3 regions of the Serratia sp. L9 genome follow, and region 2 is predicted to be linked to each of the others. Evidence: predicted binding sites of a transcription regulator. Region 2 holds the regulator's gene; each other region holds the start of a gene.
What was found. Region 2 encodes PurR, which represses purine synthesis genes. Its sites were predicted from a motif close to CANGCAAACGTTTGCNTG; they were not measured.
Positions count from the first base shown of each region.

Region 1 (4,546 bases), 540 kb from region 2:
CTGCTCCCTGGGCAGTCGTTTGCCAGCCTTTCTACCGCTCGCCCACGTATTCTGTTGTTGAACAACCTGAATACCGGTGAGTCCATCAAAGCCGAATTCTTCAACGGTAAAGGTTATAATAAAGAAGAACTGGCGCGGTTGAACCATATCTTCCGTGACTATCGGGCTAACAAGACCAAAACCATCGATCCTCAGTTGTTTGATCATCTCTATCGCCTGCAGGGTCTGTTGGGCACCAACAAACCGGTGCAGCTGATTTCGGGCTATCGTTCACTGACAACCAATAACGAAATGCGTGAGCATAGCCGGGGTGTGGCCAAGCAGAGCTATCACACCAAAGGGCAGGCGATGGATTTCCATATTGAAGGTATCCAACTGAGTAATATCCGTAAGGCGGCAATGAAAATGCGCGCTGGTGGTGTAGGATATTATCCGCGTAGCAACTTTGTACACATTGATACCGGCCCGGTGCGGACCTGGTAATCACTGTGTATCATGATAAGTGAATGGCGCCAGCCTGCCAGGTATGGCGCCGTTGTCGTTGGAGCTTTATGAAATACCATATTATTCCCGTTACGGCGTTTAGCCAGAACTGTACGCTGATTTGGTGTGAAGCAACCAAGCAGGCCGCACTGATTGATCCCGGTGGCGATCCGGAAAAATTGAAGGCGGAAGTGGCCAAAATAGGTGTGCAGGTCAGCCAGATCCTGCTGACGCATGGTCATCTCGACCACGTGGGCGCCGCAGCAGAGATGGCAGAGCATTATCAGGTGCCGATCTATGGCCCGGAGAAAGAGGACGCTTTCTGGCTGGAAGGGTTACCTGCGCAGAGCCGTATGTTTGGTCTTGAAGAGTGTCGCTCTTTTACGCCAACCAAATGGCTTGAAGAAGGGGACAAGGTGCAGGTTGGCGAGATGTCGCTGGAGGTACTGCATTGCCCTGGGCATACGCCGGGTCATATCGTGTTTATCAACCCGCAAGCGCGCCTGGCTTTGGTTGGCGACGTATTGTTCAGCGGTGGTGTTGGCCGCAGCGATTTCCCGCGTGGTGACCATCAGACGTTGATCAATTCCATACGCAGCAAATTACTGCCTCAGGGCGACGATATGGCATTTATTCCGGGGCATGGGCCAATGTCTACCTTTGGTCGGGAACGTCAAACCAACCCTTTCCTGCGCGAAGAGCCCGCTATCTGGTAGGGGTATTTCCCTGTAGAAACAATAAAGGGCGCAGATGCGCCCTTTTTCAATACTGCCGGTTCAACTTACAGCACGGCAACGATGGCTTCGCACAGCGGTGCCATGTTGTCTGGCGTCATACCTGCCACGTTAACGCGGCCAGAGTTCACGGCATAAACACCAAACTCATCACGCAGGCGCAGTACCTGATCTTTGGTCAACCCGCTGAAAGAGAACATGCCGTTCTGGTTGATGATGAAACTGAAATCCTGCTCGGCCCCTTTTTCCTGCAGGGTATTGACGAACAGCTGACGCATGCGGTGAATGCGTTGGCGCATATCGGTCAGTTCCTGCTCCCAAATGGCACGCAGCGCTTCGTTACCCAGAATGGTGGCAACTACCGCCGCACCGTGTGACGGCGGGTTAGAGTAGTTGGCGCGAATTGCCGCTTTCACCTGGCTGAAGGCGCGGTCTGCAGTTTCTGCATCGGCAGCCACGACGGTACAGGCACCCACACGTTCGTTATACAGGCCAAAGTTCTTTGAATAGGAACTGGCAACAATCAGTTCCTGATGTTTGGCCGCAAAAATACGCAAGCCTTGCGCGTCTTCTTCCAGACCTTTGGCAAAACCCTGATACGCGAAGTCGAACAGCGGCAGCCAACCTTTGGTGACGGAAAGCTCAGCCAACTGCGCCCATTGCGCTTCGGTTGGATCGATACCGGTTGGGTTGTGGCAGCAACCATGGAATAGCACTACATCGCCAGCCTGCGCTTGTTCCAGGCTCTGGAGCAGGCCATTGAAATCCAACGAGTGGTTGGCGGCATCGTAATAGTTGTATTCCAGCACTTCCAGGCCAACGGCGCCAAAGACGTTTTTATGGTTTGGCCAGCTTGGGTTACTGACCCAGATACGTTTGGCGTTGGTCTGGTTGGCAATAAAGTCTGCCGCTACACGCAGGCCGCCGGTACCACCAGGTGTTTGCGCGGTGCGAGCACGTTTGTCTGTAATGATCGGGCTCTGTTTGCCGAACAGCAGTTCTTGAGTGCAACTGGCAAACTCAGGGATACCTTCAATGCCCAAATAGTTCTTGGTGGTTTCATTTTCCAGCAGGAATTGTTCAGCCTTCTTCACGCTGGTCAGCACAGGTGTTTTACCGGTTTCGTCTTTATAGACGCCGATCCCCAGGTTGATTTTGTTCGGGCGGGCGTCCGCGCGGAAAATGTCAGTCAGACCCAGAATCGGATCGGCAGGTGCTGCGGTGATTTTTTCAAACATGTCAAATGCTTCCATGGCCTAGAGTTAAGCAGACAGAAACATCAGGGTAGCGCCAGTTATCTTCTTTGCCAACCGTTTGCGAGAAAAACACATCGATCTTGTGATGGCGGCAGATTCAGCACAAAAAATGACGGGGAAGGGGGATTGGCAGGATAAAAAATGGCAGATAGGGCAAAAAACAAAAACAGGGCCGAAGCCCTGTTTTTTAACTTAGCTGACAGCGAACTGTCATTAAGCGCTACGACTTAGAACTGGTAAACCAGACCAACAGCAACGGTGTCGTCGGTGTTCAGACCCAGTGGGTTGTCGTCGTTCAGCTGGTTGATCTGATAGTCCACATAGGTAGACATGTTTTTGTTGAAGTAGTAAGTTGCGCCCACTTCTACGTATTTGATCAGGTCAGCATTACCGATGCCTTCGATTTTCTTGCCTTTAGACTGTACGTAGGCAATAGAAGGACGCAGGCCGAAATCGAACTGATACTGTGCAACCAATTCAATGTTCTGTGCTTTGTTAGCAAAACCAGAGGCGCCATTGTTTTCGTTTTCAATGTAAGTTGCGTTACGGGTTTCGCCGTACATTGCAGCCAGGTAAACGTTGTTCGCGTCATATTTCAGAGCGGTTGCCCACTGCTCTGAACGGCCTTCACCGTTAGCATAAAACGCAGCATCTTGACCATCGGTACGATCAGAAGAAGCATAAGCTGCAGAAACACCTACACCGATTTCTGATTCGTAGGAGCTGGAGATACCCCAACCGTCGCCATTTGAACGGCTGATGTCAGAACGATCGTTTTTACCCTGGTATTGCAGGCCGAAGTTCAGACCGTCAACCAGACCAAAGAAGTTTTTGTTACGGTAGGTTGCCAGACCGGTAGAACGGCCAACCATAAAGTTGTCGTTGTAAGCTGAGTCACCACCGAATTCTGGCAGCATGTCAGTCCAGGACATTGGATCGTAAACGATACCGTAGTTACGGCCGTAGTCGAATGAACCGTAGTCAGCAAATTTCAGACCAGCAAAGCCCAGACGGGTTTTGGTGCCGTCAGTTGCGTCAGTGCCACCTTCGGTTTTGTTTGCCTGGATGTTGTATTCCCACTGGCCATAACCGGTCAGTTGGTCAGCAATCTGAGTTTCACCTTTGAAGCCAAAACGAACGTAAGATTTGTCGCCATCATTACCGTCGTTGTCTGAGAAGTAGTGCAGGCCGTCAACTTTACCGTACATATCCAGTTTGTTGCCGTCTTTGTTATAGATTTCTGCTGCGTTTGCTGCACCAGCTGCTAACAGAGCCGGGATTACTACTGCAAGAATATTGCGCTTCATCATTATTACCCTCATTGGTGTTATTCGGACACCTTGCCACTGCCGCCAATAATTCTTTTGGAACTATTGTTGATAGATTGGTGTCGTCCTGTGTCTGCACGCAGTGTTCCATTCACTGGCGGGTTAATCTAGAGCGAAAGTGCTACGAATGTCGCAATTGGGTTTCATAAAGAAACAATGTGTAACAATTTGTGAATCTGAGGGAACTTTGTGACGCAGGTCAAGGTTAAAAAATGCGAAAGGCCAGCTAAGCTGGCCTTTAAAGTGTAAAGAATTGGTTTAAAAAATGTTTGAATTATTAATTAGAAACTTGCGTTACGTGGGGTGCGAGGGAATGGGATCACATCCCGCACGTTTTGCACACCGGTCACATAGGCGATTAAACGTTCAAAACCTAAACCAAAGCCTGAATGCGGCACGGTGCCATAACGGCGCAGATCGCGGTACCACCAATAATCTTCTTTATTCAGGCCCATCTCTTCCAGGCGCTGATCCAGTACATCGAGGCGTTCTTCACGCTGTGAACCACCGATGATTTCGCCAATGCCCGGTGCCAATACGTCCATGGCCGCCACGGTCTTGCCGTCTTCATTCATACGCATATAGAAGGCTTTGATGTCTTTCGGGTAGTTTTTTACCACTACCGGCGCCTTGAAGTGCTGTTCGGCCAGATAACGCTCATGTTCCGATGAAAGGTCGATACCCCAGGAGACGGGGTTTTCGAAGGTTTGGCCAGAAGCGATCAGGATCTCGACGGCTTCGGTGT
Region 1 covers NZ_CP192591.1:4,720,036-4,724,581, reverse strand. The annotation lists gene ACQ86O_RS22500 (DUF882 domain-containing protein) at 1-483, shown strand, start outside; gene ACQ86O_RS22495 (MBL fold metallo-hydrolase) at 552-1,199, shown strand; gene ACQ86O_RS22490 (amino acid aminotransferase) at 1,265-2,455, opposite strand; gene ompF (porin OmpF) at 2,701-3,783, opposite strand; gene asnS (asparagine--tRNA ligase) at 4,083-4,546, opposite strand, start outside.
Region 1: ACQ86O_RS22490 (amino acid aminotransferase) is a predicted target of PurR. The motif match lies at 2,521-2,538, and genes of this name have one in related genera.

Region 2 (4,546 bases):
CATCAACGGCTTGAATTTTAACCAAAAAAACGCCATTAACGTTTTCTCACAATATGAATTAGTATTTATGAGATCCACGCTGTTTTATATGGCGAATTTCGGGAATACTGTGATTCATTCGATTTGTATTCGGGGCCAAGGTTGGTAATGTCAAGATGCGGTTAATTATTACGCTTTTTGTGCTGTTGTTTACGCAGCTATTTTTAAATTTGGCGCATGCTGCGCCGCAGGCTCGTGTTTCTGCCGAGCAGCGCAAAAGCCATGTTAATGAAGCCCGGCCTGACGATCGCAAGAAAAAGAAAGCGGATAAAGCCAGCAAGAAAGTAAAAGTAACTACCCCGCAAAAAACGGCAAAAACTAAACATCAGGCCGTGAAAACAGCAAAAAAACCACCAGCGCCAAATCGAAAACCCCATCTGCCCAAACGGCCAAAATGAAAGTGACCCCACCGAAAAAGGGTTACAAGAAAGGTTACGGCCGCCATCGTGAAGAAGGCAAAGCGACAGCCAAATTGGCAGGCCGTGAAAAACCGCTGAAACTCAGCCCTGCTCACAAGAAGCGCTACCAACACGCCAAGCAAACCGCCATGGCCAAGCTGATGGGACAAATGGGTAAACCTTACCGCTGGGGCGGCTCCTCCCCCAGAACCGGGTTCGACTGCAGCGGCCTGATCTATTACGCCTATAAAGATGTTGTGAAGATCAAAATGCCCCGCACCGCCAACGAAATGTATCACCTTCGCGATGCCGCTCCGATCAAGAAAAATGAGCTGGAAATGGGCGATCTGGTCTTCTTCCGTATCAACAATCGCGGCACTGCCGATCACGTTGGCGTTTATCTTGGCAACGGTAAGTTTATCCAGTCACCCCGCACCGGCGAAGAAATCCGCATAAGCCAACTGGATAACGACTACTGGCAGAACCATTACATCGGCGCCCGCCGTGTCGTGACCCCAAAAACCATTCGCTGATCCAACCCGGCTGAGCCCCTAAACCTCAGCCCCCTCATTTTCCTGCCGATACTTTAAACAATCAGACGCTTAACACGGTTTGGATCTTTTATTCACCCGGAAAGTTGCTAAGATTAATAACCATAAAAATAATATAACAATTCGGTTTTTCCGCCCTCCGCCACTCCGGCTGAAGGTATCGGAAGAAAAGTGCTGTATATAAAAAGGAGAAAGCAATGTCGTTCGAATTACCTGCATTACCGTATGAGAAAAATGCCCTTGAGCCACACATTTCCGCAGAAACGCTGGAATACCACTACGGCAAGCACCATAACACCTATGTGGTAAACCTGAACAATCTGGTGAAAGGTAGCGAGTTCGAAGGCAAATCCCTGGTTGAGATCGTCAAAACCTCTACCGGTGGCGTTTTCAATAATGCCGCACAAGTATGGAACCACACTTTCTATTGGCACTGTTTGTCCCCGCAAGGCGGCGGCGAGCCAACAGGGGCAGTAGCCGAGACGATTAACAAATCCTTCGGTTCTTTCGCTGCCTTCAAGGAACAGTTCACCGATGCCGCAGTGAAAAACTTCGGTGCTGGCTGGACTTGGCTGGTGAAAAAAGCAGACGGCTCACTGGCGATCGTCAGCACCTCAAATGCGGCAACTCCGCTGACCGGTGAAGACAAACCGTTGCTGACCGTTGACGTGTGGGAACATGCTTACTACATCGATTACCGCAATGCGCGGCCAAAATACCTGGAAAACTTCTGGGCACTGGTGAACTGGGCGTTTGTGGAGAAGAACCTGGCGTGACGGCGGGGGATTAACCAATGATAAGGCGCAGCATGCTGCGCCTTTCTTATCAGTTCAATGCTGCGATAAAGCTAAAGATAATAATCATTGCCAAGGCACCAATGGTGGTCAGCAAAGACATTTTCAAATCGGTATCCATAAACAACTCCCTTTTCGATTGGTTTCCCAAGAGCATAAGCCACACAGTTAATACGTCAAATCATTTTCCCACAGTTCGTGATTATACCCTATGAATTTCAAGTTCCCGATAAGTGCCCAACAGGAAAGACGGCGGGTATAAAATCTTGTTATCAAACTCCTGCTTATAAATGCTGATTAGCTCTTCCACTTTTCTTCAATATGCGACAAAATCCGCAGTTCACAACTGCGTACCGGCAAAATGCCCCTCCTGTTCGAGCGACTTACGACTTCAGCACTAAAAACTCAGTTTTCGCTTATTTGGGAAAGGATCTACGCAGGCAAACGATTAACATCATACTTACATGCTGTAACATGTGGGTTCAGGAGTCATTCTTTACATGGCAACGATTAAAGATGTGGCCAAACGCGCTGGCGTTTCTACCACTACCGTTTCCCACGTTATCAATAAAACGCGTTTCGTCGCCGAAGATACCAAAGCAGCCGTTTGGGCTGCGATAAAAGAGCTGCACTATTCCCCTAGCGCCGTGGCCCGCAGCCTGAAAGTCAACCACACCAAATCTATCGGCCTGCTGGCCACATCAAGCGAAGCGCCCTACTTTGCCGAAGTGATCGAAGCGGTAGAAAACAGTTGTTACAGCAAGGGTTACACACTCATCTTATGTAACTCGCACAATAACCTCGATAAGCAGCAAGCTTATCTGGCCATGCTGGCTCAAAAGCGCGTCGATGGATTGCTGGTGATGTGTTCTGAATATCCAGACCAGTTACTGGGGATGCTGGAGGATTACCGCAATATTCCCATGGTCGTTATGGATTGGGGCAGCGCGCGTGGGGACTTCACCGATACGATTATCGACAATGCCTTCGAAGGGGGCTATCAGGCTGGCCGTTACCTGATCGAGCGTGGTCATCGGGATATTGGCGCCATTCCTGGTCAACTTTCGCGTAACACCGGCGGCGGCCGCCATCAGGGCTTCCTGAAGGCGTTGGAAGAGGCTCATATCGAAGTACGCGAAGAGTGGATTGTTCAGGGGGATTTCGAGCCTGAGTCCGGTTACAAGGCCATGCATCAAATTCTTTCGCAAAAACACCGCCCTACCGCGGTGTTCTGCGGAGGCGACATCATGGCGATGGGGGCTATCTGTGCTGCCGACGAATTGGGGCTGCGCGTACCGCAGGATATTTCGGTGATCGGTTACGATAACGTGCGTAATGCCCGTTACTTTACCCCGGCACTGACCACCATTCACCAGCCTAAAGAAAGACTGGGGGAAATGGCCTTCACCATGTTGCTGGACCGCATTATCAGCAAGCGTGAAGAGTCACAGGTTATCGAAGTACATCCTAAGCTGATCGAACGCCGTTCCGTTGCGGATGGCCCTTTTATCGATTACCGCCGCTAACTGCCCATGCCGGGCAGCAGTGTGTTGCCCGGCAGTTCTTCGCTTAGCCATTCCTGGTTGAGCGTGTCGCTGTCACCCAGATAATCCAATAACCACGCCATTGCCGGTGATTGGGCATTTTGCTGCCATGTCAGGCAACAGGCGCTGGGTGGGAAGGGTTCATGCAGTTGCAGCGCCACCAGCTCTCCGCTTTGCACCATCGGCAGAACCCGATGTGCGGGAACCATGCCGACACACAAACCAGCCCGCAGGCAGTCTACCGCCGAAACCCAATCAGGCACGTTTAACCGCCGCTGGTTATCCAGCGACCAAGTCACACGTTTGGGTAAATTGCGGGAGGTATCCTCCAGCAGCAATGAGGGATAAGGCCGCAATTGATCGTTATGCAACTCCCCTTTCAAAGCTGCCAGAGGATGGCTGGCATGCACCACGCACAGCCAGTTCATAAAACCCATATCACGAAAAGCATACCCACCGCCGACCGGCACCGCTCGCGTGGCACCAATCGCCATCTCCGCACGACCATCTACCAACGCATCCCACACGCCATTAAATACTTCCGGCTGCACCACCAATTCCACATCGGGGAAATGACGATAAAAATCCAGTACCAGTTGGCGGCTACGCAGCGGTTTCACAATCAAGTCGACCGCAATCCTCAATTGACCACGCCAACCATTAGCGACCTGTTGACATTGCCGCCGCGTATCAAGCATTTTTTTGATAACAAGCCGCGCCTCTTTAACGAACAGGACCCCGGCAGGCGTCAGTTCCACATCGCGATGGCGTCGTTCAAACAACGGCACGGCAAGCCATTGTTCCAATTGCCGCACGGTGTAGCTCACCGCAGAGGGTACCCGATGTAATTCCTGCGCCGCCGCACTGAAACTCCCCGTTCGAGCCACCGCATCAACCACATCAAGCGAATATTCAGACCACATAGCTTGCCTTCAAATTTTTTAATAGCATCTTGCAAATATTACCGTTTCACAAGCAGAGATCCAGCCGGATAAACTTGCCGGCGCTAAAAAACCTGCGACAACATAATTTTAACGAGAAATACCATGCGAAACTTTGGATTTATGTTTTACCTTGCCGGCCTGAGTATGTTGGGTTACCTGGCCACCGATATGTATCTGCCGGCGTTTGGCGCCATGCAACAGGACTTACAGATCTCTGCCGGGGCAATCAGCGCCAGCCTGAGTATCTTCCTGGCGGGCTTCGCCTTTGCTCAACTG
Region 2 covers NZ_CP192591.1:4,184,314-4,188,859, forward strand. The annotation lists partial or broken gene ACQ86O_RS19925 (C40 family peptidase) at 156-970, shown strand; gene sodB (superoxide dismutase [Fe]) at 1,186-1,764, shown strand; gene ACQ86O_RS19935 (YnhF family membrane protein) at 1,814-1,903, opposite strand; gene purR (HTH-type transcriptional repressor PurR) at 2,283-3,308, shown strand; gene punR (DNA-binding transcriptional activator PunR) at 3,305-4,249, opposite strand; partial or broken gene punC (purine nucleoside transporter PunC) at 4,373-4,546, shown strand, end outside.

Region 3 (4,546 bases), 1.6 Mb from region 2:
AAATGGGCATCGATTCCACCTGGAATGACAATAACGAATATGAAGTCTGGGATGGCGAAGCGCGTTGCCACGGCTTCGGTAAACCTATTGCTATCAAACACATTCGCCCGGTGATGCCCTTGCTGATGATGCGCGCTTCGCTCGAGGCCCAGCAGAAGTTTGCACCACATATACGCCCTTATCTGATCTCCCGCTCTGGCTGCGCCGGTATGCAACGTTACGTCCAGACCTGGAGCGGCGATAATCGCACCAGTTGGCAAACTCTGCGTTACAACACCCGTATGGGGTTGGGTATGAGCCTGTCCGGATTATTTAACGTCGGGCATGATGTAGGGGGTTTTTCCGGCGATAAACCCAATGCAGAACTGCTGGTACGCTGGGTACAAAACGGCGTGATGCACCCACGTTTCACTATCCATTCCTGGAATGATGACGCCACGGTTAACGAACCCTGGATGTACCCGGCGGCTACGCCGATGATCCGTGATGCGATCAACCTGCGTTATCAACTGATGCCCTACTTCTACACGCTGTTGTGGCAGGCCAGCCATGAAGATGAACCCATGTTGCGCCCAACCTTCCTCGATCATGAACACGATCACCGCACCTTCAGTGAAAACGATGATTTTCTGATTGGCCGCGATCTGCTGGTAGCCAGCGTGGTGGAGCAGGGGCAGCGCCAGCGTGAGGTCTATTTACCGGATAACAATGAGGGTTGGTATTGCTTCTACAGCGGCCAGTGGTACAGCGGTGGCCAGAGCGTCGTGCTGGATGCGCCACTGGAACGTTTACCGCTGCTGGTGCGGGCCGGGGCAGGGTTACCGATGTCACAGCACCTGGGGCCTGTAGATCATACGGCTGATGATTGCCGCGAGCTGAGACTGTTCCCCACCAAGGGTTGCGGGCACTCTTCCGGGCTGTTGTTTGAGGACGATGGAGAAAGCCACGGTTGGCAGCAAGATAACGCACTGTGGCTGCGCTGGGAGGCAGTAAGTGACAGTCAACGTATTAAGCTGACCATCAACAGCGAAGGGCATTTCAAACCGGCGTGGCGGGAACTGAACATCGTGCTGCCTGCTGGCGAAACGCGTGAATTGTGGGTGAATGGTATCTGCCGTGACGGTTATGAGCTGTAGCTGAGGGCGCTATCTACCGGAACTGTCCCTTGATCGGTCTGCGGATCAGGGGACTTTGCGAGTCAGTACCAGAGTTATAACGCTCGTAACTTGCCCTGCCGGAGTCTATGGTAGGTTTTTTGCTGTTAAGTTCTGGATGGCCGATATAAAAAGCCATCACATCAACTCCGCTTGATGCCGTATCAAACCTATGAGCTGGTTAGCCCGAGTTGCAGGAACCGCGGGTGACACTATTACTGGCCGGATACACGGCTAACGAGCAACTGATATCGTTGATGAATGATATATTGCCGTTGGGGGACGCGGTTGCTCCAGAAACGTTTATCCGTGGACTGGCAAGGCGTACACACCGCATGAGGAGGCATTCATCACCATTAACAGCTAATCTGCCGTGCGTTTCTTGCGTGGTTTTTTCGCCACGGTGACGGTTTTCACTTCACTTTCAACCCAACCATCCTGCAGGCGGGTTTTCAGTATTTCCCCAATCTGTGCCTGTTTGGTGGTTTTCAGTAACTCACCGCGCGGTGTTTGCGTCACGCTGTAACCCCGAGCCAATGTTGCCAGCGGGCTGACTGCCTCTAACTGGCTGCAGGCGACACCAAAGCGCTGGCGATAGGCGTTGACTTGCCGCTCCATACCCTGCTGCAAACGGTATTCCTGCTGTTGAATGCGCTGTTGCAAACGGTGGATCCGGCTCATTGGCTGCACTTGCCCCAAGCGTTGCTGAACACGCTCGGCACGGCGTGAGGAGAGCCGCAGCTGCTGCTGCATCCCTTCTTCAAGGCGGCGTTGCAGTTTGAACAACAGGGTTTGCTGCCGTGCCAGACGCAGGTGTGGATGCTGCTGCTGCAAGCGGTGATTGATGCGGGTGAACTGTTGTTGGCGCTGGGCCAGATAATAGTCCATCGCCATTTCCAGCCGCTGTTGCTGTGACTGTAACTGGCGCAGTAACTCGAGTTGATTGCGGCTGACCAACTCGGCGGCTGCGGAAGGGGTTGGAGCCCGCAGATCGGCAACAAAGTCGGCAATGGTGACGTCAGTTTCATGGCCGACAGCGCTGACAATCGGAATACGGCTGGCAAAAATCGCCCGCGCTACTCGCTCGTCGTTAAAGCTCCACAAATCCTCCAGTGAACCGCCGCCACGGCCAACGATCAACACATCACATTCATCACGGCGGTTAGCGGTTTCGATGGCTTTCACAATCTGCAACGGAGCTTCAGCGCCTTGCACGGAAGTGGGATAAATCACGATTGGTAACGAAGGATCACGCCGTTGCAACACCTGCAGGATATCGTGCAGTGCAGCACCGCTGGCGGAGGTTATCACCCCAACGCATTTGGCGGGGCTTGGTAGCGGTTGTTTGAACTGTTGATCAAACAGGCTCTCGGCTGCCAGCCGTTGCTTCAACTGTTCAAATTGTTGCTGCAGCAGGCCATCGCCAGCGGGTTGCATGCTTTCGGCAATCAGTTGGTAATCCCCGCGTGGCTCATACAACGTGATGCTGGCACGTACCAGAACCTGCTGGCCATTTTGCGGGCGGAAAGTGGTACGGCGGTTGCTGTTGCGGAACATCGCGCATTTTACCTGCGCACGATCGTCTTTCAGCGTGAAATACCAGTGGCCTGAGGAGGGCTGAGAGAAGTTGGAGATCTCGGCGGAGAGCCAAATCTGACCCATTTCCATTTCCAACAGCTGTCGAACCGTCTGATTAAGGCGGCTTACGGTAAAAATGGACGGTGAAGTAGGTAGCGACATGTGACCCAGATCAAATTTCAAAACAACAACTTAATTGCTCGATATTACAGCTCGCGAAAAGGTAATCAAGAGTTTTTGTAAGAAAGTGCTGGAGGCAACCGATTACGCTCTGTATAATGCCACGGCAATATTTTATCTTTTCTGCATCCACCTTGGTGAGATATTGCCCATGCTACGTATCGTAAAAGAAGCTCTAACGTTTGATGACGTTCTCCTGGTTCCAGCCCACTCCACAGTTCTGCCTAATACCGCAGATCTCGGTACTCAACTGACCAAATCTATCCGTCTGAATATCCCCATGCTGTCTGCAGCCATGGATACCGTAACCGAATCCGGTCTGGCTATTGCGCTGGCGCAAGAAGGCGGCTTGGGTTTCATTCACAAAAACATGTCTATCGAGCGCCAGGCTGAAGAAGTCCGCCGCGTGAAAAAGCATGAAAGCGGCGTGGTGACAGATCCACAAACCGTGACCCCTTGCACCACGCTGGCAGAAGTGAAAGAACTGACTGCGCGTAACGGTTTTGCCGGTTACCCGGTAGTGGCCGAAAATAATGAACTGGTCGGGATCATCACTGGCCGTGACGTGCGTTTCGTGACTGACCTGAACCAGCCCGTGACGGCGGTAATGACGCCAAAAGAGCGCCTGGTAACCGTCAAGGAAGGCGAAGCGCGTGAAGTTGTGCTGCAGAAAATGCACGAAAAGCGCGTTGAGAAAGCGCTGGTGGTGGATGACAGTTTCCACCTGCTCGGCATGATCACCGTAAAAGACTTCCAGAAAGCAGAGCGTAAACCTAACGCCTGTAAAGACGAGCATGGCCGCCTGCGTGTTGGCGCAGCTGTGGGGGCGGGTGCCGGCAACGAAGAGCGTGTTGATGCGCTGGTTGCTGCTGGTGTTGACGTATTGCTTATCGACTCTTCACATGGCCATTCCGAAGGCGTGTTACAGCGTATCCGCGAAACCCGTGCCAAATACCCGGACCTGCAAATCCTTGGCGGTAACGTTGCGACCGGAGCCGGTGCCAAAGCCCTGATGGAAGCGGGTGTCAGCGCGGTGAAAGTGGGGATCGGCCCAGGTTCCATCTGCACCACACGTATCGTTACCGGCGTCGGTGTTCCTCAGATCACCGCTATCGCTGATGCGGTAGAAGCTCTGGAAGGCACCGGTATTCCAGTCATTGCCGACGGGGGTATCCGCTTCTCTGGTGACATCGCCAAAGCTATCGCCGCTGGGGCATCCTGCGTGATGGTGGGTTCAATGCTGGCCGGTACAGAAGAATCCCCGGGCGAAATCGAGCTGTATCAGGGCCGTTCATTCAAATCCTACCGTGGCATGGGGTCTCTGGGCGCGATGTCCAAAGGTTCTTCTGACCGCTACTTCCAGACCGATAACGCCGCAGATAAACTGGTGCCGGAAGGTATCGAAGGCCGCGTGGCTTACAAAGGCATGTTGAAAGCGATTGTGCACCAGCAAATGGGCGGCCTGCGCTCCTGCATGGGCCTCACCGGTTGTGCCACCATCGACGATCTGCGTACCAAGGCTGAATTTGTGCGCATCAGCGGTGCCGGTATTCAAGAAAGCCATGTGCATGACGTGACCATCACCAAAGAATCACCAAACTACCGTATGGGCTGATGTTTTGTTGCCTCTCTTT
Region 3 covers NZ_CP192591.1:2,535,260-2,539,805, forward strand. The annotation lists gene ACQ86O_RS12015 (TIM-barrel domain-containing protein) at 1-1,136, shown strand, start outside; gene xseA (exodeoxyribonuclease VII large subunit) at 1,518-2,894, opposite strand; gene guaB (IMP dehydrogenase) at 3,064-4,527, shown strand.
Region 3: guaB (IMP dehydrogenase) is a predicted target of PurR. The motif match lies at 2,986-3,003, and genes of this name have one in related genera.